2 regions of the Ligilactobacillus sp. MP3 genome follow, and region 2 is predicted to be linked to the other one. Evidence: predicted binding sites of a transcription regulator. Region 2 holds the regulator's gene; the other holds the start of a gene.

Region 1 (12,433 bases), on a different contig from region 2:
ACTCAAAGTTTGAACTGGATAGCACAAGGTTATGTTAGATATAACTTACATGAAGGCGATGAAATTGTTACCACCTATATGGAGCATCACAGTAACATTGTTCCATGGCAAGCAATTGCACAAGAAAAGAATCTAAAGGTAAAGTATGTAACTTTAACTAAAGAAGGCAAACTTGATTTAGACGATTTAAAGCAAAAGGTTACTGATAAAACAAAGATTGTAGCAGTTACTCATGTTTCTAACGTTTTAGGAACAATTAATCCAATTAAAGAAATTGCAGCTATTGTTCATCAAAGTAATGCAATTTTAGTAGTTGATGGTGCTCAATCTGTACCACATTTGTCGGTAGACATGCAAGATTTAGAGGCAGACTTCTATGTATTTTCGGGACATAAGATGTTAGGGCCTACTGGAATTGGTGTTCTATGGGGAAAGTATGAACTCTTAGAAAAAATGCATCCTTTAGAATATGGTGGAGAAATGATTGACAGTGTAACAACTGAAAAATCAACATTCAAAGAGATTCCTTGGAACTTTGAAGGTGGAACTCAAAATATTGAAGGTGTACTAGGTCTTGGTGCTGCGATTGATTATTTGGAAGAAATCGGAATGGAAAATGTGGCTCGAAACGATGAGGACTTACAAAAGTATGCACTTGAAAAGTTAGCTAATATTAAGACTATTGAAATTTATGGTCCCAAAGATCCTGATCAAAGATGTGGAGTAGTATCCTTTAATTTGAAAGGTATTCATCCCCACGATGTAGCAACTTTTTTAGATGCTGATGGAATTGCAGTTAGAGCTGGTCACCATTGTGCACAACCACTTATGGATTGGTTAGGTGTGAGTGCTACTTTGAGAGCAAGTTTCTATTTTTATAATACTTATGAAGAAATCGACAAATTAGTAGATTCTCTAAAGAAAGTAGAGGAATTTTTCCAAATATGAGTAATTTAAATAATTTATATCGACAAGCAATTTTAGAAGAGGCTAACCATCCACGACATAAAGGTAAATTAGAAAATAAAAGTGTTGAAGTTGAATTGAGAAATCCAACTTGTGGCGATGTTATTACCTTAACTGCATTAATTGAGGATAATAAGATAAAGGATATTGCTTTTGATGGCTATGGTTGCACAATTTCTCAATCATCCGCAAGTATTATGACAAATGAAGTATTAAATAAAGACTTCGATACAATAAAAAACATGGTATTGTCATTTTCCGATATGATTACAAAAGAAGTAAAACCTGATAGAAAAGTTTTAGGTGAGGCAATAATTTTAGAAGGGGTTAAACAATTTCCCGCTCGAATTAAATGCGCAATGTTATCATGGAAGGCAGTTTATCAACTTATTGAGAAGTATGAAGGAAAGGGTGAAAAGAATGATTAGTGAAGATATAAAAGACATTGGTGGCCAATATAAATATGGCTTTAAAGATGATATTGAACCAATTTATACAACTGGTGAAGGTCTTAGTGAAGAAGTTGTAAGAAATATTTCTAAAGCTAAAAATGAACCTGAATGGATGTTGGATATTAGATTGGCTGCTTATGAAAAGTACAAGACTTTGAAGATGGCTAATTTTGGACCAGATTTGTCAGAATTGGATTTAGATCATATTAATTATTTTAGACGTGATACTGATACAGTAGCTAGAAAGTGGGAAGATGTGCCACAAGAAATTAAAGATACATTTGATCGTTTGGGTGTACCAGAAGCTGAACGTAAATATTTAGCTGGTTCTTCTGCTCAATATGAATCAGAAGTTGTTTACCATAATATGAAAGAAGACTTTGCCAAAAAAGGTATCATATTTATGGATACAGATTCTGCAGTTCAAGAATATCCAGAATTAGTAAAGAAATATTTTGGAAAGTTAATTCCAGCAGATGATAATAAAATGGCAGCTCTTAATACAGCTGTTTGGTCTGGGGGAACATTTATTTATGTACCTAAGGGAGTAAAGGTTGAAACACCTATTCAAAGTTACTTCCGAATTAATGCCGGAAATTCAGGGCAATTTGAAAGAACACTAATCATTGTCGATGAAGGTGCTAGTGTTAACTATGTAGAAGGTTGTACAGCTCCTAATTATTCACAAGATTCCTTGCATGCAGCAGTTGTTGAAGTAAATGTTTTAAAGGATGCTTATTGCCGTTATACAACAATCCAAAATTGGTCTAATAATGTGTATAGTTTGGAAACAAAACGTGCCAGAGCTTTGGAAAATGCTACTATGGAATGGGTAGATGGGAATCTTGGTTCCAAGGTAACTATGAAATATCCAAGTATCTATTTAGATGGCGAAGGGGCACACGGAAATATGTTATCCATTGCATTTGCAGGTAAAGGTATTGACTCTGACACTGGCGCAAGAATGATTCATAATGCTAAGAATACATATTCATCAACTGTATCAAAATCTCTCTGCAAAGATGGAGGAATTGCTGACTATCGTGGGTATGTAAGGTTTAATAGAGATAGTGATGGTTCGTTTGCACACGTTGAATGTGACACTATCATTATGGATGATGAGTCTTCAAGTGATACAATTCCATTTAATGAAGTATTAAATAGTAATGTTTCAATGGAACATGAAGCTAAAGTTTCTAAAATTTCTGAAGATCAGCTTTACTATTTGATGAGTAGAGGTATTTCTGAAGAAAAGGCTACTGAAATGATTATTATGGGATTTGTTGAACCATTTACTAAAGAACTACCAATGGAATATGCAGTCGAATTGAATAGATTGATTGAGTATCAAATGGATGGTAGTGTAGGTTAATTATAAAAAAGCATACTTTTTAAGTATGCTTTTTATATTATTGTGAAACATGTATATAATTATAAATTTTGCTAAATTAGTACTAATTACTCATATGATGTATAATTTAATCGTGACGAAAGCGGTTTACATATATTTAACAGTATATATAAAAAATGATATTTTTGCGAAATTCGTGAGGAAGTGTACAAAGTGAAAGTTATACATGTACTAAGAGTAAAAACTAATTTTTTCTGGGATAGTTTGAATGTTATCAGAGCTAGTATTTTAGGTGCCAATGATGGAATTATTTCAGTATCTGGAATCGTGTTAGGTGCTGCAGGGGCTAATCTTGATAGTAAGACCCTTTTAATCAGTGGCTTGTCTGGCATGCTAGCTGGAGCTTGTTCAATGGCCGGTGGAGAATGGATATCTGTAAGTACCCAAAGAGATATTCAAGAAAAAACAATGGAAAGACAAAGACAGTTGGGAAATGAAGACTGTGAAAATTGTCCGATAAAATTGCAAAAGAACGATATCTTAATGCCGTTTCATGCTGCAGCTAGTTCTTTCTGCTCATTTATAATTGGAGCAATGATTCCATTATTGACGATGATCCTAGCAAGACCAGAACATCGCGTGGTATTTACATTAATTGCGATGATTGCCTCATTATCAATTAATGCAGTAGTTTGTACACACAACTCCGAGGTTTCAACTAGCAAAATAATTTTACGAAATGTTATAACCGGATTGTTAACGACGTTAGTTACCTTTATTTTAGGGGCGTCAGTATAAATACTTTTAAAGGTTTAAAGGTCCTATACCTAAATTTTATTGGGTATAGGGCCTTTTTTGTAATTTTAAGAAATTCTAAAATAAAATTAATGAAATTTATATTTTGATACATAAATCACATTTTTAAAGTTTATAAACTGTTATCAAAAATATTGTCATATTAACATTTCTAATGATTAAAATAAATGATAGCGTTTATAATATTTTTTGAAAATAAAAAACATTGTGAACAATTTTTCATTGAATTTAATTCAACTAAGGTGTAGTATTAACAGTGAAGAAAACGTTTTCTTAAAAATCACAAAGGAGGCTTTGAGTATGGTTGAAAAAACTCAAATGCAAAATGTTGATGTAAAAGATGCTTGGGAAGGATTTAGAGGAAAAGAATGGAAGGAAGAAATTGATATTCGTGAATTTATTCAAGATAATTTCACTCCTTATGATGGTGATCAATCTTTCCTTGAAGGACCAACTGAAGCTACAACAAAATTAAATGATAAATTAGTTGATTTAAAATTAAAAGAACGTGCAAATGGTGGACCTCTTGAAGCTGATACAAAAGTAGTATCAACAATTACATCTCATAAACCAGGTTACTTAGATAAATCATTAGAAAAAATTGTTGGTTTGCAAACCGATAAACCAATGAAACGTGCACTTATGCCATATGGTGGTATTAGGATGGCCAAAGGTGCTTTGGAAGCTTATGGATTTAAGATTGATCCAGAAACAGATTTTGTATTTGAAAATTTAACTAAGACACATAACCAAGGTGTATTTGATGCATATACGAGTGAAATTATGAAAGCTCGTCATAACAAGATTATTACAGGATTACCAGATGCATATGCTCGTGGTCGTTTAATTGGTGATTTCCCACGTGTTGCATTGTATGGTATTGATCGTTTAATCGAAGAAAAGAAAAAAGATTTGGAAAATTGTGGCGATGGTGAGATGACTAACGACATAATCCAAATGCGTGAAGAGATTTCTGACCAAATCAAAGCCTTAAATGATATGAAGATTATGGCTGAGTCTTATGGCTATGACATTTCCAAACCAGCTACAACAGCTAAAGAAGCAATTCAATGGTTATACTTTGGATATTTAGCATCTATTAAACAACAAAATGGTGCTGCTATGTCTATTGGTCGTATCGATTCATTTATCGATATTTACATTGAACGTGATATGAAGCGTGGTATTTTAACTGAAAAAGAAGCACAAGAATTAATTGACCAATTCACAATGAAATTGAGAATGGTATGCTTCATTCGTACACCAGCTTACAACTCACTATTCTCAGGTAACCCTATCTGGGCAACATTATCAATTGCTGGTATGGGCTTAGATGGACGTCACCATGTAACTAAGACATCATATCGTTTCTTAAACACATTGCATAATATGGGTGCCGCACCAGAACCAAATATCACATTACTTTGGTCTGATCGCTTACCTGAATCATTTAAGCACTATGCTGCAAGTGTATCTATTGCAAGTTCTACAATTCAATACGAAAACGATGACTTAATGATGAAGACATGGGGAACAGACTACTATGGCATTGCTTGCTGTGTATCTGCACAACCAATTGCAAATGGTATGCAATTCTTCGGAGCTCGTGCAAATCTAGCTAAGGCTGTATTGTATGCTATCAATGGTGGTAAGGATGAACTTACAAAACAACAAGTAGGTCCTGCATACGAACCAATTAGCTCAGAATACATTGACTACGATGAATTCATGAAGAAATTCGATGACATGATGGAATGGATTGCTGATATTTATGTAAATGCTTTGAACACAATTCATTACATGCATGACAAGTATTACTATGAATCAGCACAAATGGCATTGAAAGATACATTAGTAGATCGTAGCTTTGCTACAGGTATTTCTGGATTGTCTGTTGCTGCTGACTCAATTTCAGCTATCAAGTACGGACATGTTAAAGTAATTCGTGACGAAGATGGTATTGCTGTTGACTTTAAAGCAGATCATGACTTCCCTCGTTATGGTAACGATGATGATCGTGTTGACGATATTGCTGCATGGCTTGTTAAGGAACTATTTACTAAGATGAGCAAGCATCATCTATATCGTGGAGCTAAGTTAACAACATCCGTTCTTACAATTACTTCAAATGTTGTTTATGGTAAGAACACAGGTACTACTCCAAATGGTCGTCAAAAGGGTGAACCATTTGCACCAGGTGCTAACCCAGCATACGGAGCAGATACAACAGGTGCTTTAGCATCATTATTATCTGTTGCTAAATTACCATACAAGTATGCTACAGATGGTATTTCTAATACATTTGCTGTAACACCAACAACATTGGGTCATGATGAAAAGATGCAAGAAGATACATTAGTAAACATGATCGGAGGCTATATGAGAAAAGATGGTCATCATTTGAATATTAATGTATTCAATAGAGATACTTTATTAGATGCTCAAGCACATCCAGAGAAGTATCCAACTTTAACAATTCGTGTTTCAGGTTACTGTGTATACTTTGCTGATTTAACTAAAGAACAACAAGATGACGTTATTGCAAGAACCTTCCATGCTTCAATGTAATATTTAGAAGAGAGTAGGTGGAGAGAATGAGTGCTAATCCTTTATTGAATCCAGTTCCAACTAAAGACGGTCATGTCGTAGGGTATGTACATTCTTTGGAAACTTTTGGGGCTGTTGATGGACCAGGTATACGTTTTGTCGCTTTTATGCAAGGTTGCCATATGAGGTGTAAGTTCTGTCACAATCCGGACACTTGGAAAACAAGGGTAGGTTCACAAATGACGACTGAAGAAGTTCTAAATAAGGCACTTCCTTATCGTAGCTTTTGGGGTGACAAAGGTGGAATAACTTTATCAGGTGGTGAAATTCTATTGCAAATAGATTTTGCACTAGAGTTATTCAAGATGTGCAAGGAAGAAGGTATTAGCACTTGTTTGGACACTTGTGGACAGCCATTTACAAGAAGAGAACCTTGGTTTAGTAAGTTCAATGAGTTAATGGACTATACCGACATTCTATTAGTTGATATCAAGCATATTAATTCGGACGAACATAAGAGATTAACCGGATTCCCAAATGATAATATTTTGGATATGTGCGAATATCTTTCTAGCATAGGGAAACCTGTTTGGATTCGTCATGTCCTTATCCCAGGCATCACGGATAATGATGAATACTTGAAACAATTGGGCGAGTATGTTAAGGAAAATCTTCATAATGTTGAAAAATTTGAAGTATTACCTTATCATACAATGGGCGTTCATAAGTATCAGGAAATGGGCATCAGATATCGTCTTGAAGGTGTTGAGCCTCCTACGCCAGAAAGAGTAAAAAATGCTGAAAAACTGCTAGAAGTAGATAGATATCAAGGATATAAAGATTGGTATCCAGGCATTAATACTTTGGATCAACAACCAAGCTAGTTGAATTGGCAAATACAAATATAAAATAAAAACATGGTATCGCTTAGTTTTTACTAGGTAGATATCATGTTTTTTGCTTTTAAAATGTATTTTAGTCATATAGAGGTTCACTTTTTTGAAGATAGTTAAGCATTGCTTCAAGATTACTTTCAGCATCATTTTTACCTATATTATAGAGTTCAGTCATCTTTTTAATATTGTGTTCAAGTCTACCAACTTTAACTGGATCTTTAGGTGCTAGACAGAAAATTTCTTCATTCTGTTCAAGTTTATTTAAAACTTCAACAGAATGGTTATACATTTCAGGACGTCTGATAGCCGTTTTAACGAATTCTGGGTATTCCTTGAAACTATTACTGTAGAGGCGTTTTAAAGCAAAACTAGTAGGCTTTTTGCGATAATCACGCGGACGAGTACGAACAACTACAATTTTTTGAAAACCCATTTTTTGAGCGATATCAAAAGGGACAGAGTTAGCAATACCACCATCTAGACAAAGTCCTTTAGAAGTATTATGTGGCTTTGAGATGAAAGGCATAGATGAAGAAGCTTCTAAAGCATCAATTAAGTCTTGGCCAGGTTGGGGATTACGTAGCGTCACAGCTTTTCCGCTTTCTAGAGAAGTAGCTACAACAATAAAATCAGTTTCAGACTTTAAATAAGCTTTATTATCGAAATTATGCCAATCTAATCCATGATCATCAAATAAGAAATCTAAGTTAATAATACTTTCATGCTTAAAAGGGCGTGCTAAAGAGATATAGTCATGATCTTTACGGTATTTAACATTTACATTATAAGTTCTTTGATATTGTTTTGAAACGAAATTAGCACCATTTAGGGACCCTGCAGAAACTCCAATAACACAATCAAATTGAATATCATGTTCCAAAAAGGTATCTAGAACGCCAGAAGTATAGAGGCCACGCATTGCACCACCTTCTAAAACTAGAGCTGCATTGTAATACATGTAACCATTCCCTTCGAAAAATAACTAGAATTAATATAAACCTAAAAAGTAGATATAGCAAGAATACAAAGGAATAATAAGAGAATTTAAATATTTAATTAGTCAAAAACAATGCAACTGTAAAATATTTAACAAAAAAAACAACCTCTATCATTAAAATAGAGGTTGTTAACAGACAAATCTTTAATCAATTAAGAATACTTAAGTATATCCAAGATAAGTATTAAAATAACAACTTAATTTAATACTTATAATCGCTTATTCGACGGTTTTCATATATGATAATGCGTCGATACCCCTTAATGGTAAATAACTAGAGCTAATATTGGATTCATCAATATTAAGAACATAGTCTTCTTGAATGTTTGTAACTAAGTGAGACAAATTGTTAATTTGTTCAGATTCAAAGCGGTTAAAGGATAAATTACGCTTTTTCTTCATAGCATCTTCTAATGCACGGGAAATTGAAATATTTAAGTAATGTCCAGTTTCACTGTTAGAAATACGCCATTCAATCTTATTTTCGTCATTGTTTAACTTGCTAATAATAATTTTATTCATATATAATTACCACCTTAATAAATGTAAATGCTTTCCTTAACTTACAAATATAACTTTACTCTCATTTACGAATAAAAGCAAGGGTAAAAACAAAAATATAAGTAAATAATTGTTTTTACTTATTTAAAAAGTTGAATATCCATATAATATAAGGATTGGTATGTTAATATAATTGTTTTGATAAAGGATTATTGAATGGAATCAGTTATATAAATTAATGGTATACAAATTTGTCTTTAAAAACAACAGATCGTAGACAGATTATTAAAATCAAAATTAGGAAATTAATTTCCAATAAAATAAAAAGTTATTTTAACTTTCTGAAAAAATATGATTTTTGATAAACATCAAAATTAATCAATAAAGCTATAATGAGATTATATTACACTGTTTGGTTTTCTCTCTATCGATCTTTATGAAAAACGTACATTTTTTAGAAAGATGAATTAAGAATTAATCATGACAAAAAAAACCCTAATCTTTATAGTAAATTGGAAACTTTAAAGTGTATCTATTATTAAACAGTGTTAGAAGATCTTTGATCTAAGAATTTTTTATACTTTTCAACATACCATAGGTAATATGAACGATTATTTTCTTGATAAAATTTTTTATTCTCTAGCATAATGTATCCCAACAACTCATTTTTACCTTTTGTAGTGTTGGGTATAGGCAAAGCATCTTTACCATTTTTATGGGAAACTAATTTAACTTTTGTTGGACGTTCTAATTTATAATCTATTTTATGTCCTAATTTCTCATAGCTAGCAACTCTTGCATTAAAACTAATAACATCCCCAACAATTAGTTTTCCCAACTCAGTAAAGCCTCTTGCGTAGTTGAACCACAGATGATCTGTAACTAGATTGTTATTTATCTTAACATTTTTGAACATAATTGTTGGAGCTAATTTATCTCTATCTAATCCACGCCTATATGTAACTTTGTAACCACACCTTGCATATTCAGCTGTAAAATTATACCGTTTTTGACTTCCTAATTGAAGTAATTTTTCCCGAACATTCGAATCATGTATAGTCATTTTTCCCCACGCTTTCATCAATATATAAAAATAGAAGATACCACTAATCACAGTAGTATCTTCTATATATTAATTACGTAATTTATTTATTCTTTCAGCATGAGTTTCATTACCTGAATTAAAAACATATGACCCGGCAACTGCAACTGTTGCGCCAGCTTCTCGACATAACTTAACAGTTTCTTCGTTAATTCCACCATCAACTTCTATATCAAAATTAAGATTTCGTTCTTCTTTTATTTGATGTAGTTGGCGAATCTTTTCTAATGTTTCTGGTATGAATTTTTGTCCACCAAATCCAGGATTAACTGTCATAACAAGTACTTGATCAACAATTGATAGAACACTTTCAATTGCATTAACTGGTGTTCCTGGATTAATTACTACTTCAGCTTTAGCATTGTTTTTCTTGATTAAATCTAATGCACGATGAATGTGTGGTGTAGCTTCATAATGAACACCTACAATGTCTGCACCGGCTTTTATGAAGTCTTCTACCCAATTTTCAGGGTTATTCACCATCAAATGAACGTCAAAAACCATTTTGCTTTGTAGTCTTAATGCTTTAACTACATTAGCACCAAAAGATAGATTAGGAACAAAATTTCCATCCATAATATCAATATGGAGATATTCAGCACCGGCATCTTCTACTTTTTGTACATCAGCACCTAGATTTAACACATCAGCGCTAAGAATAGAAGGAGCTATTTTCATATAAATTCACCTCGAATTATCTGGCTTCAAGAACCTCAGGGCCATCTTGACGCCCAACAATAACAGTATTTACGATGTCTAAGAATAATCCGTGTTCGACAACTCCTACTTGATTAATTAGGTAATCTCCAAGTTCTTTAGGATTTTCAATTTTACCTAAGTGAAGATCGATAATATAGTTATCAGAGTCTGTATGAAGTAAGCTACCATCTTCATTTTTTCTAAATTCCGGATTTAATCCTTTTTCTTCAAAACGTTTAAAGACAGTACCACTACCATAAGGGATAACTTCAACTGGTAATGGAAATTGTCCTAGATCATCGACCATTTTACTTTCATCGACAATCCACATATTCTTATTAGATTTAGTTGCAACAATCTTTTCGTATAGTAAAGCTGCACCGCCACCTTTAATTCCTTGGAAGTCAGAAGAAATTTCGTCAGCACCATCGATTGTTAAATCAATATGATCAACTTCATCAATATCTTTGATAACAATACCCAAAGACTTAGCTTGTTCAGCTGTTCTAATGGAAGTTGTAACACCAACAATGTCTAGACCTTCTTCGTTTACACGTTTTCCAAGTGCATCAACCATGTATTTAACAGTTGAACCTGTTCCTAGACCGACAATCATGCCATCTTTAATCCATTCAACTGCCTTTGTACCTACTAATTGCTTTAATTCATCTTGGTTCATTAATTATACCCCTTTCAAACATCGCATACCTAAATTATACAACAATTAGTATAGTTCCAGCACCATGAATAGTAAGTATTTTCAAAATTACTCTAATTATTTACTTAATAGTATTAATTCCATGCATCTTAATAGTTCTTATGACAATTGTCATGAAGAGTAATGACTTTCAATTCTATTAACCTTAACTGATTTTGTCTATATTGAAGATGTAATACAGGGAAGGATGATAAATTATGACCACCGCACTTGAAGTAAAAAATATCAATAAAAAATATAAAAATAAAGTTGTTTTAAATGATATTAATTTTTCAATTCAATCTGGAGAAATTGTTGCCTTAATCGGTAAAAATGGTGCTGGAAAATCTACTTTGATCAATATTATTACGAAGTTAATTCAACAAGATAGTGGACAAAGTAAGATTTTTGAGAAAGAAAAATTTGATAGAAATTTAATTGGAGTAATGATGCAGGAAAATATCTCCTTAGATCGAATAACAGTGAAAGAAATAATCAAATTAACTAGAACATATTATCGTAATCCTATGTCTTATCAAGCGATATTAGCTTTATCAGAGTTACAAAATTATACAAACCACCCTATGGATAAATTATCTGGAGGTCAAAAAAGAAAGCTACAGTTCGCTCTTACTTTGGCAGGAAATCCAGATCTAATTTTCTTAGACGAACCTACTGTAGGAATGGATGCGGAAAGTCGCACTAAATTTTGGAAACATATCGATGAGTTAAAGAAACAAGGGAAAACATTTTTAATTACTAGTCATTATTTAGAAGAATTAGAAAAAGTTGCTAATAGATTTATTTTTCTGCATAATCAAAAGATTATTTTTGATGGTAGTTTAACTGAGATGGGAAAACAGTTAAAAAAGGTTCAAGTAACCTTCAATAGTGAGTTGATAGAAGATATTTTTAATAAATTACCAGCTGTACTTAGAGTAAGTGAATTGAACCACCATTATACACTTATTACAAGTGATGTTAATAGCTTAATAACTCAGTTAGTCCCCTATTTATCAGCAATTGATAATTTAGAAATTAGACAACAAAACTTAGATACATTAATGGACTCTTTAATTAGAAACGAGGAATAATCATGACTAATTTTTTATATCAACTTGAAATTGATTTTAAACGCATAATCCTAAGAAACCCAGCATTCTTCATGTTTGATTTAGCAATGCCTTTAACGTTCTATTTACTTTTTACAAAAGCCTTACCACAATATAGTAATACAATGCAATGGAAGGTAGATTATTTAGTAAGTATGGCGATTTACGGAATTCTACTTGGATCTATTATGACAGTCGCACATACACTAAGTTCCGATATAGACCGTAAATTTACACTATTTATAGATTTAAGCCCTTTTCCTAAATTTATGTATTATATTGAAATGGTCATTATTT
Region 2 (12,433 bases):
ATGTTTAAAAAAGTAAATTTGTTAGAATTTTGTCACATAGGTCTTGTTAAAAATTAACCATTAATTATTAAAAATACTTTTGATTTTATTTCTAATTTTAATAAAACCATTTCGAACTAAGTTAACAATTTTGGTTGTATAACTTAATAACGTATTAATCGTTATTACAATTAATATTAATAAAACAATACATTCTTTTGATGGCAATGTGATGCCAAATAGCCATGGTAAAAACACACAACTTCCTATCAATCCTAAGATACATCCCACATAAACGGTTACTCTAAGGACATTGAATGGCTTACAAGTCTTATACAAAACTATCAATCCTACTATAGATAATAAAATAGTAGAAGCTGTTGAATAATCTGCATATTTTATTTCAAACATCGAAGCTAGAAGTACCATCATTTCCACAACTATCACATCAGTTATTCCTGCTGGAAAGGCCCTTAGTAATATATTAGATAAAAATCGCCCTTCTATCTTTTCTTTATTAGGTTGTAACGCTAGGAAAAAGGCAGGTATCCCAATTGTAAACATCCCTATCAATGAAACTTGTGCAGGCTTTAAAGGATAAGTAAATGATAAAATAACTGCTAACATTGATAAGAAAAAGGAAAATATATTCTTTACCAAAAACAAACTAGCAGAACGTTGAATGTTATTTACTACACGTCTTCCTTCTAAAACCACATCAGGCATACATGAAAAATTCGATTCCAACAGCACTACTTGCGATGAATAAACTGCAGCATCACTACCAGACGCCATAGCTATACTACAATCTGCATCTTTCAGTGCTAGCACGTCATTTACTCCATCGCCTGTCATAGCAACAGTTCTTCCTTGTTCTTTCAAAATTCGTATAATTTCTCTTTTTTGCGTTGGTGTCACCCTACCAAAAATATTATAGTTTTTAACTGCTTCAGCTAGGTCCTCTTTTGTCTCTAACTTTGTAGCATCAATGTACAAATCTGCATTTTCAATCTGTGCTTTTTTAGATATTTCTGAAACAGTTTGCGGATTATCTCCAGAAATAACCTTTACTTCTACTCCCTGCTCCTTAAAATAATTAAATGTTGCAGGTGCCTCTTTTCTTATGGGATTTGTTATTAATACATATCCTATAGGAATTACTTTACCTGTAATTTTCTTATCCATAAAACCATCTAAAGCTTTTCCAAACACTAGTACTCTGTATCCTTTTTTAGTATCTTCATTAATATTATCTTGATATAATGGAAAATCTTCACGCAATACAAATTCAGGAGCACCTAATATATATGCATCATTTTCAAAAACAGCCCCACTATACTTATTTTTTGATGTAAATGGAATGATTTCACTTGCTATTACTTTACTCGTCTGTTTACAATAATTTCTTATAGCTTTCATAGTATTATTACTTTCATCTATTGCATAAACAAACTTTGCTAATAACTCTTCAAAGGCATCTCTGTTCTCTACATCGATTGCTTTTATTTTTTCTACTTTCATTTCATTTTCAGTAATTGTTCCTGTTTTATCTACACATAAAACATCTACCCTTGCTAGAGTTTCAATACTTTTCATATCATGAAGCAATACTTTTTTCTTAGCTAGCCTCATGGAACTAACAGCTAGTGCTACACTTGTTAACAAATACAGCCCCTCTGGTATCATACCTAAAACAGCTGCTACCATAGATGTTATATTGTCATGTAAACTTTCATGATTTATGAAAATCCCTTGTATAAATAAAACAATTCCAATCGGAACTAACGCTACACCTACAAATTTTACTAATATATCAAGATCTTGGATCATTTCAGAACGTTCAACATTTTTCATTTTCTTAGCTTCTAATGTTAACTTAGAAATATATGAGTCTTTGCCAACCGCTGTTAGTCTTGCTCTACACTTTCCAGCAATAATAAAGCTACCTGACATTAATTTATCTCCTAGCTTTTTAGGAATTTCATCAGACTCACCTGTCAATAAAGATTCGTTTACTAAAACTTCTCCACTTACAATTTCACTATCAGCTAAAATTTGATTCCCCGTTTTAAAGATTACAATATCATCTAATACTAAATCTTCTGCATTTACTTGTGTAACCTCTCCATTTCTTACTACCATAGCCTGCGGAAAATTTAGCATCGTTAACTTATCAACAACTTTTTTTGCCCTTAATTCTTGAATTATCCCAATAAAAATATTTGCAATAATAATTGGTAAAAAGGTTAAGTTTCTAAATGAATTTACTAAACATAAAAGTAAAGTTAATATTAAAAATATCAAATTAAAATATGTAAATATATTTTCTGCAACTATTTCTTTGGCAGTACGTACAGGTGGTTTCACTGCCTCATTACTCCAACCATTTTTCTTATATTTTTCCACTTGTTTATCCGTAAGCCCATAGTCTGCATCAGGAGTTATCCTATTTATATCAATTTTTTCGTTACTTGATTTTTTCATTACTATCCCCCAATCCCTAACTATCACTAATGTTAGTATAACATGTAGGATATAATAAAATCATTGAACAATCTTTAACTTTTATATAATACATTTAAAATATTATATAATTTTAAAAAAATAAACACTGAAATTTCATGACTGAAATCTCAGTGTTTATTACTTATTTTAATTTAGTAATCTAAACCTAGATTACATCATACCACCCATACCTGGTGTTGCAGGCATTTGGTCGTTACTTTCTGGTTCTGGCTTATCAGCAACTACTGCTTCTGTTGTTAATAATAAAGCAGATACACTAGCTGCATTTTGAAGTGCTGAACGAGTTACCTTTGTAGGATCTACAATACCAGCTTCAACCATGTCAACCCATTCATTTGTAGCAGCATTGAAACCTACACCTGGTTTTTGTTCCTTTAATTTTTCAACAATTACAGAACCTTCTAAACCTGCATTTTCTGCGATTTGACGAACAGGTTCTTCCAAAGCACGTTTTACAATGTTAATACCTGTTTGTACATCGCCTTCTTCTTCCAAAGCAGCAACTTTACCAATAACATTTACCAATGCTGTACCACCACCAGGAACAAATCCTTCTTCAACAGCAGCACGTGTAGCATTCAAAGCATCTTCAATACGGTACTTACGTTCTTTCAATTCTGTTTCAGTTGCAGCACCAACTTTAATAACTGCAACACCACCAGATAATTTAGCCAAACGTTCTTGTAATTTTTCACGATCAAAATCAGAAGTTGTTTCACTAATTTGCTTCTTAATTTGTTCTACACGTTCAGCAATCTTGTCCTTATCACCAGCGCCTTCAACAATTGTTGTATTTTCCTTAGTTACTGTTACTTTTCCAGCAGAACCTAATTGTTCAACTGTTGTATCTTTCAATTGTAAGCCTAAGTCATCTGTGATAACAGTAGCACCTGTCAATGTAGCAATATCTTGTAACATTGCCTTACGACGATCGCCAAATCCTGGAGCCTTAACTGCAACAACGTTAAATGTTCCACGAATCTTGTTCAAAACAAGTGTAGGTAATGCTTCACCGTCTACATCATCAGCAATAATCAATAATGGACGACCTTGTTGTACAATTGATTGCAATAATGGTAATACTTCTTGAATGTTTGAAATCTTCTTATCTGTTAATAAAATGTATGGATTATCTAAATCAGCTTCCATCTTATCATTATCAGTTACCATATATTGTGATAGATAACCTCTATCAAATTGCATACCTTCAACAACATCTAAAGAAGTATCGATACCCTTAGATTCTTCAATTGTAATAACACCATCATTACCAACCTTTTCCATAGCATCGGCAATTAATTTACCAACTTCTTCGTTAGCAGATGAAATAGAAGCAACTTGTGCAATATCACTCTTGGATTCTACTGTATGGGACATTTCATGTAATGCATCAACTGCAGCCTTAGTTGCTAATTCAATACCACGACGAATTCCAACTGGGTTTGCACCAGCAGTTACATTCTTCATACCTTCATTTACAATAGCTTGTGTTAAAACAGTAGCAGTTGTTGTACCATCACCTGCGATATCATTTGTCTTAGAAGCAACTTCAGACACCAATTTTGCTCCCATATTTTCGAAATGATCTTCTAAATCAATAGCCTTAGCAATTGTTACACCATCATTTGTAATTGTTGGGGAACCATAAGATTGTTCCAAAACAACATTACGGCCTTTAGGACCAATAGTTGATTTTACTGTATTTGCTAATTTATCTACACCCTTCAACATCTTTGAACGAGCATCTTCTGAAAACTTAATTTCCTTTGCCATAAATCTCTTCACCTCAAATTAATTAAAAATTAATCTATAACCGCAATAATATCATTTTCACGGATTACTAAATATTCTTCGCCTTCATATTTAACTTCAGAACCAGCATACTTATCAAAAACAACTGATTGACCAACTTTTACTTCAGGTTCAACCCTTTGTCCATTGTCTAAGATACGTCCGTTACCAACAGCAATTACTTCACCTGTTGTAGGCTTTTCTTTTGCATTACTTGCGATAACAATTCCACCAATGGATTGTTCTTCTTCCTTTTGAACTTTTAAAACAACGCGATCTCCTAATGGTTTAAGCACGTCTAATCCCTCCAATATCAATCATCTGTATCATTTAGCACTCTCAACTCCTGAGTGCTAACTACAATTAATACTATAACCACTTTAAATATAAATTGCAAGTATTTTTTATCACTCGACACATTAGAGTGCTAATTTTTTTATTTGACCTGTTAATGGTACAATTAAATTTAAAAATGAAAGGTGATAATTAATTTGGAACAAAGAAATTCTATTCCCTTATTGCTAACCTATATTGGTTATCAAATTTTGTTAGCAATATTCAATATTTTTTATAATCAAAGTCATAATTTTTATTTGGTTGAAACTATTATTGGAATACTCTGCATGTTGTTTATTGTTTATCTCAATCATAGATTCTCTTTTAAAAATAAATTAGAATATAAAACTATTAAACTTAAATCTATTTTACTCTGGAGTATCCTTGGTATGGTCGGTGCCCTCATAATTCAAATTGGATTATCTCGTATTGAATCAGGACTTTTCCATTTTTCATCATATTCAGCTAATACTAACCTATTGTTAGAAATTGTTCACCATTACCCATACTACATTTTAGTACCTGGAATTGTTGCACCTGTAATGGAAGAGTTAATTTTTAGAAAAGTTTTATTTGGAAATTTTTCAAGATTCATCCCTTTTCTACCTGCTGCCTTAATTTCCAGTCTTCTATTTAGTTTAGCTCATATGGATGGTCATTTCCTTATCTATGCTAGTATTGGCCTTTTGTTTTGCTATATTTACTATCGGACTGGAACGATTATTACTTCTACTTTTAGTCATATATTTCTAAACTTGTTTATTATACTTCTGTCATCGCTTTAGAAGTTGTTAATATCAAAAAATTGCTGAAGATTAATGATTAGATAACATCATAATCTTCAGCAATTTTTATTTTGAAACTTATTTCAGTCTTCTATGTAACACTACTCTTCTGTGTTTCCAAAATGATTCAAGAAATAAATCAAAGTTTCCATTTCATTCGTCAAATCTACATTTTGTACACGTATATTTTCTGGTACAGTAATTCTAAGTGGCGTAAAATTCAATATTCCTCTTACACCAACTTCTACTAACTCATCTGTAACTTTTTGTGCTACAGGAGCCGGAACAGTTAAAATTACAATTTCAATTTGCTGTAACTTTAATTGTTCTTTCATATCAGACATTGGATATACTGGAATTCCACTTTGAATTGTTCCTGTAATATCTTCATTTACATCAAATGCTGCACTAATTCTTACATGATTACTTTGATGGAAATTAAAGTTCAATAAAGCATGTCCTAAATTACCAACCCCAACCAAAGCAACATTAGTTAGCGTATCTTGATTTAATTGCTTAGTAAAAAAATCAAGTAAACTTTGTACATCATATCCGTAACCACGTTTACCTAAAGCACCAAAATACGAAAAATCACGTCGAATAGTAGCAGAATCTACTTTTACGGCTTCAGCTAATTCTGTTGAAGAAACTCTATTCTTTCCAGAATTAGATAATAGTCTTAGATAACGATAATATATCGGTAGACGTTTTGCAGTAGCCTGCGGAATCTTTACTTCTGCCATTAGACTTTCCTCTTTTCGTGAAATATTTAACATAAGTTTAACACATAGCTCCACAATTATACAATATATTGGCTTAATTATCATCTTTAACGTTTTTATTTGTGAAATTTCTATGTTACACTATAAATCGTCTTAGTGTTATAATACAGTAAATTAATAGAAAAGGTGATTTTATGCTACTTTTACAAGCACAGCAAGTTGCCCGACATTTTGGAGCAGATATCCTTTTTGAGAATGTCAATCTTGATATAAAAGATAATTCCAAGATCGCACTTGTTGGTCGCAACGGAGCAGGAAAATCTACACTAATAAAAATGTTAATCGGTGAATCACTTCCAGATGAAGGAAAAATCGTTACTAAACGAGATTTAACTATTGGATATTTAGCACAACATACAGGATTAGAATCTACTAAAAATGTATTAGATGAAATGTTAAGTGTCTTTGAACCCTTGCAAAAGATGGAAGCTAAGATTCATCAACTTGAAGAAAAGATTGCTTCTCCGTCAATTCCACATGAATCTAAGGAATATCAACAATTATTAAATCAATATGATCAATTACAACATGACTTCCAAGAAAATAATGGTTATGGTTATGAAAATGAAGTAAAAGCTGTTTTACATGGTTTCCAATTTTTTGAAGAAGACTATGGAAAAATGGTTTCTGACTTATCTGGTGGACAAAAAACACGTTTAGCTTTAGCTAAATTACTTTTAGAAAAACGTGATTTGTTAATTCTTGACGAACCTACTAACCACCTCGACATTGAAACTTTGACTTGGTTAGAAAATTATATCCAAGGTTATACCGGTGCCCTTTTAATTGTTTCACATGACCGCTACTTCTTAGATAAAGTTGTCAACGAAGTTTACGAATTAAGTCATCAACATTCTAGTCACTATGTTGGAAATTATTCTCATTATATTGAAGAAAAAGCTTCTCGCTTGCGTACTCAATGGAAAGAATATGAAAAGCAACAAGTGAAAATTCAAAAATTAGAAGATTTTGTTAATAAAAACTTAGTTCGAGCTTCTACAACTAAAAGAGCTCAAAGTAAAAGAAAACAATTAGAGAAAATGGATAGATTAGAGCGTCCTGAAGGTGAAGAAAAAGGACCTCATTTTAAATTTCATGCTAGCAAGGAAAGTGGAAATGTAGTTTTAAAGGTCACAGATGCTGCTATTGGCTATGATTCAAAAGTTATTTCAAATCCTATCACTTTCGAATTACGTAAACATCATGCAATGGCTGTTGTCGGACCTAATGGAATTGGCAAATCCACCTTACTAAAGAGTATTTTAGGAAATATTCCTTTCATCCATGGATCTGCTACTTTTGGTACTAATGTTCAAACTGGGTACTACGATCAGGAACAACAAAACCTACATGATAAAAAAACTGTCCTAAATGAAATCTGGGATGATCATCCTAATATGTTAGAAAAAGATGTTCGCTCATTATTAGGTAGTTTCTTATTTGTCGGTGATGATGTTAAAAAAGTAGTACATAATCTTTCTGGTGGGGAAAAGGCTAGATTAACATTAACAAAACTTGCTTTACAAGAAGATAATTTCTTAATGCTCGACGAACCAACTAACCATTTAGATATAGATAGTAAAGAAGTATTAGAGAGTGCTTTAATTGATTTTGAAGGAACCATCTTATTTGTTTCTCATGACCGTTACTTCATCAACCAAGTCGCTGATACCGTTCTTGAAATCACTCCAGAGGGAAGTAACTTATACCTTGGTAACTATGATTATTATTTAGAGAAAAAAGCTGAATTAGAAGCAATTGAAGCAGCTAAAGAGGCAGAACAATCTCAAGATGATCAACAAGTTTCAAAAACTTCTCAAAAGCAACTTGACTATAAGAAAAGTAAAGAATTACAAAAACAACAGCGTAAATTACAACGTTTAGTTGATAATGCTGAATCTGAAATGGAACGTCTTGAAGAATTAAAAGCCAATATAGAGCAAGAAATGACACTACCTGATAATTTCAATGATCCACAAAAAATGGATGAGTTACACACAAAGCTATCTAAGGCAACAAATGATTTAAATGAAGCCGAAAGTAAATGGACTGAACTAAGTTTAGAATTAGAAGGATTACAATAAAAAAGATGTAAGACTTAATACCAGAGTTATGCTCACTCTAGTCATACTAAGTCTCACATCTTTTTATTTTTCTACCATCCATTCAAATTCTAGACTTGGTTCAGCATTCAATGTCATGTCAGCTCGAACACCATGCTTGAAAGCCACATATCCAGCAGCACCTATCATCGCTGCATTATCACCACATAATTTCAAAGGTGCTTTCAACAATTCTACATCTTTAAATGCTGTTAATTCCTTATCTAATCTTGTTCTTAATCCTTGATTAGCGGCTACGCCTCCAGCAAGAATTAATTGTTTTACCTTAAAATGTCTCAATGCTTTGACGGTTTTACTACTTAATACATCAACTACGCTTTGTTCAAAACTTGTAGCTAAATCTGCTTTATCAAGCTTTTCTCCAATTTGACTAGCATGATGTACAGTGTTAATAAACGCACTCTTCAAACCACTGAAACTAAAATCAAAGTTATCTTCTTTCTCCATCGCTCTTGGAAAATTAAAAGTATCTTTCCCAGTTTTAGCTAATTCATCGATTTCCTTACCAGACGGATACTTCATTCCCATTACTCTACCTACTTTATCAAAAGCTTCTCCAGCTGCATCGTCACGAGTTTCGCCAATTATTTGGAATTTATTTTCCTCAGGCATATATACTAATTCAGTATGTCCTCCTGATACTAATAAAGCTAAAGCTGGAAATTTTATCTCTCCTATAAATCTTGCGGCATAGATATGTCCAGCCATATGATTTACTGGAATTAATGGTAAATTATGTGCAAATGCAATGGCTTTAGCAGCAGCTACACCTACTAATAAAGCACCCACTAACCCTGGACCATAAGTCACTGCTACCGCATCCAAGTCCTCGTAATCTACATTAGCTTCATCAAGAGCATCTTGTATGCAATATGTTATCTGTTCAATGTGATGTCTTGAAGCAACTTCTGGAACAACCCCACCAAATCTTTGATGACTAGCCACTTGAGTTGCAACTATGTTTGACAAGATTTCATTTCCATTTTTTACTACTGCTACACTTGTCTCATCACAACTAGATTCAAAAGCTAAAATTATATTATCTTTTTTATCCATTATTCTCCACCTTAAATTTTAAATTATAAATAAACGTACATTTCTATTGCATCTTCCAAAGTTTCAGTATAATAATTTTTCAAGAATTTTCCTTCTTCAAAACCCATTTTAGCGTACAATGATTTCGCAATAATGTTATTATTATTCACTTCTAAAGAAATTACTTTATAGCCTTCATCTTTGCAAAAATCCATTATTTTTTTCATCATAAACTTTGCTAGTCCTTGTCCTTGATATGGGGTAGCAACTGCAAAATTAGTAATATGTGCTTCACATTTTAACGGATAAAAATCTACACCTATAAATGCAATAACTTCATTTTTAGCTACTGCAGATATATAAATCGAACGTCTATTATTTAACATTTCTTGCAAAAATGCTGTATGATTCCATGGTGTTTTTCCATCATAAACGTCTTCTTCAATTTGTAGAAAACTATTAATATCTGTAACTATAGCTTGCCTTAAAGTAATTTTATTTTGATATAAACATTCCTTAAAAGAATAAACTTTCTTATATTGTTTAAACATTGTTTTATAATTGGTCATTAAATTTTTTAACGTACTTAATTTTTTCATCACTATTCTTATCTAGCCACTGCTTTTCAGCCTGTGTTAATCTCAAATAATCTGGAATAAAATCGTTAATATTTTCTACTACGCTTTCTTTCTGTCCTAAAATACCTAACACCATTGCTGACGGATAATTATTTTTTCCTTCAGCAAAAATATAGTCTTCTCCAGTAAAGAATTCACCAATTTCTTTTTCTAACTTAATTGCATCTTCACCAACAAAGACAATTTCATTGCCTTTTAATTTTTCTTGAAGTTTCTCTAAAGAAATATGTCCATCAGGCATTACATTAACCAATTCTCCATTTTTCCAACGATATACCCCAGCAAAAACATTTTGTCTTCTAGCGTCAAATAAAGGAACAATAATCCTATTAGTATTTTTATAGTTTGCCGCCAATACTTTTAAACTAGAAACCCCCACCAATTCTTTATTTAAAGTAAACGCAAAAGTCTTTGCCGTAGTAACTCCTATTCTTAAACCTGTATATGAGCCTGGACCTTTAGCAACAACAAATCTATCTATTTCTTGAATCGTTGTTGCAGCTTTTTTTAATAAATCTTCTACAATTGGCATAAGTGTAGTACTATGATTTCTTAAAACATTAGTAGTAGTTTCTGCTAACAATCTTTTATCTTCTAATATTGCCACACTTAGAGGTCTATTAGACGTATCTATTGCCAATATTTTCATAATTATATTCACCTCGTTTGAGTTTTACTCGTATAATTTTATCACACTAACTTATTGATTAAAAATCTGTTATCTTAATTCTTTCTCGACATTCATTTTTTAGGTAGTTATAATTAGCTTACATATATTTATTCTTATGAGGTGGTTTAATTTGAAAAACATATTAATACTACATACTGGTGGAACAATTGCAATGTCTGAAGATCAAAATGGTGCTGTATCTCCCGATTCTTCTAATCCTCTTAATCAATTTGCTAATCCTTTTGCTGGAAAATTAAACTTAATTACTGAAGATATTTTCAATTATCCTTCTCCACATATTGGACCTAAACAAATGCTTCTACTGGAAAAAAGAATTTTACGTGCTGCTGATGAAAATATTGATGGTGTTGTTATCACTCACGGTACAGATACTCTTGAAGAAACTGCTTATTTTTTGGATTTAACCATTCCTAGTAAATTCCCTATCGTTATTACTGGTGCAATGCGATCCGCAAATGAAATTGGATCTGATGGTCTACATAATTTTCAAACTGCTATTCAAACTGCTGCTAGTGATGAAGCTCATGGTAAAGGTGTTTTAGTAGTAATGAATGATGAAATTCATACTGCTAGATATGTTACAAAAACTCATACAACCAATGTTGCAACTTTTAGAACTCCAACTTTTGGACCAATTGGTTTAGTATCTAAACATAAAGTTTCATTTTTTGAAGAGTTACTTAGACATACTGCCTTGCCTATCCAAAATGTTGTAAATCATGTGTATTTATTAAAGGCATACGCTGGTATGGATAATGAACTTTTTGATTTCATTGCTAGCGATACAAGTAATGCTAATGGTTTAGTTATAGAAGCTCTTGGTGCTGGAAACCTTCCACCACACGTACTTCCTAGTTTAAAGAAAATCATTGATAAAAATATTCCTGTCGTTTTAGTTTCTAGATGTTTTAATGGCATCGCTGAAGATGTTTATTCTTACGAAGGTGGCGGTGTTCAGTTAAAGGAGATGGGAGTCATATTCTGCCAAGGATTAAATGGTCAAAAAGCTCGAATAAAATTATTAGTTGGTATTAGTGCCGGCTTGAAAGGTAAAGATTTAGCTAATTTTGTTAGCGATGCAATCTCATAATAAGTATAAAATAAGCACTGACAATAGAATTATTACTCTACCTATTGTCAGTGCCTTTTCGTTTATACCCACTCACATTCAGCTAAACATGACATTTTATCATTATTCTTAACTTCATGTAAAGTAGTAATTGTATCATTACTATTTATTATTTGGACATTGCTTGTTACTATATCACCATATGTAATTTCTTGTTTATACTGAATATTTATCTTCTTTAGCGTATGTTTGCTGAGAAAATCATAGTCTAACGTATCTAACATCCAGTCAAAGTAGTGTACATTATTAACGTGATGATTTGAATCTATATCCATAAAACGAACTTGATATTTTTTATGATTGTCTATTTCCTTTATCTTCTTAACATTTTTATATCGTTTCACCTTAGGAGTTTCAGTTGCCCCAAAGGGTATAATAAGTTCTGGTACAATCTGAGAAATTTTTCTATTTTCAAAATCCATTAATACAAAGATTGTATGCATTCTTACTAACGGATTATCATCCAAATCATCTATTCCAAATTCACGATAACAGAAATATTTATTATAAGAATCTGCCCCTGTCCAAATTTTAATTTCCTCATTTATCTTGGGAAGTCGTTCAATCTCCAAAACATGTTGAGTAATAACCCATCCATATCCTAGACCATTTACTTTA

Evidence for each region. The regulator Rex, encoded in region 2, represses fermentation and respiration genes when NADH is low (regulators of the CRP and FNR family bind a similar motif). The targets are predictions, from matches to a motif close to TTGTGAANTANTTCACAA.
Region 1: pflB (formate C-acetyltransferase) is a predicted target of Rex. The motif match lies at 3,791-3,808, and genes of this name have one in related genera.

Annotation. Positions count from the first base shown of each region.
Region 1 covers NZ_JANFQI010000004.1:140,628-153,060, forward strand. Annotated here, with positions in the region: gene NOU10_RS04680 (aminotransferase class V-fold PLP-dependent enzyme) at 1-948, shown strand, start outside; gene sufU (Fe-S cluster assembly sulfur transfer protein SufU) at 945-1,394, shown strand; gene sufB (Fe-S cluster assembly protein SufB) at 1,387-2,790, shown strand; gene NOU10_RS04695 (VIT1/CCC1 transporter family protein) at 2,983-3,567, shown strand; gene pflB (formate C-acetyltransferase) at 3,886-6,153, shown strand; gene pflA (pyruvate formate-lyase-activating protein) at 6,180-7,016, shown strand; gene NOU10_RS04710 (patatin family protein) at 7,108-7,986, opposite strand; gene NOU10_RS04715 (hypothetical protein) at 8,245-8,547, opposite strand; gene NOU10_RS04720 (hypothetical protein) at 9,065-9,589, opposite strand; gene rpe (ribulose-phosphate 3-epimerase) at 9,659-10,306, opposite strand; gene rpiA (ribose-5-phosphate isomerase RpiA) at 10,323-11,006, opposite strand; gene NOU10_RS04735 (ABC transporter ATP-binding protein) at 11,243-12,118, shown strand; gene NOU10_RS04740 (ABC transporter permease) at 12,121-12,433, shown strand, end outside.
Region 2 covers NZ_JANFQI010000001.1:50,621-63,053, reverse strand. Annotated here, with positions in the region: gene NOU10_RS00375 (cation-translocating P-type ATPase) at 61-2,463, opposite strand; gene groL (chaperonin GroEL) at 2,656-4,278, opposite strand; gene groES (co-chaperone GroES) at 4,308-4,592, opposite strand; gene NOU10_RS00360 (CPBP family intramembrane glutamic endopeptidase) at 4,788-5,417, shown strand; gene NOU10_RS00355 (redox-sensing transcriptional repressor Rex) at 5,519-6,160, opposite strand; gene NOU10_RS00350 (ABC-F family ATP-binding cassette domain-containing protein) at 6,334-8,283, shown strand; gene tsaD (tRNA (adenosine(37)-N6)-threonylcarbamoyltransferase complex transferase subunit TsaD) at 8,347-9,378, opposite strand; gene rimI (ribosomal protein S18-alanine N-acetyltransferase) at 9,402-9,926, opposite strand; gene tsaB (tRNA (adenosine(37)-N6)-threonylcarbamoyltransferase complex dimerization subunit type 1 TsaB) at 9,913-10,644, opposite strand; gene NOU10_RS00330 (asparaginase) at 10,796-11,776, shown strand; gene NOU10_RS00325 (acyl-[acyl-carrier-protein] thioesterase) at 11,839-12,433, opposite strand, start outside.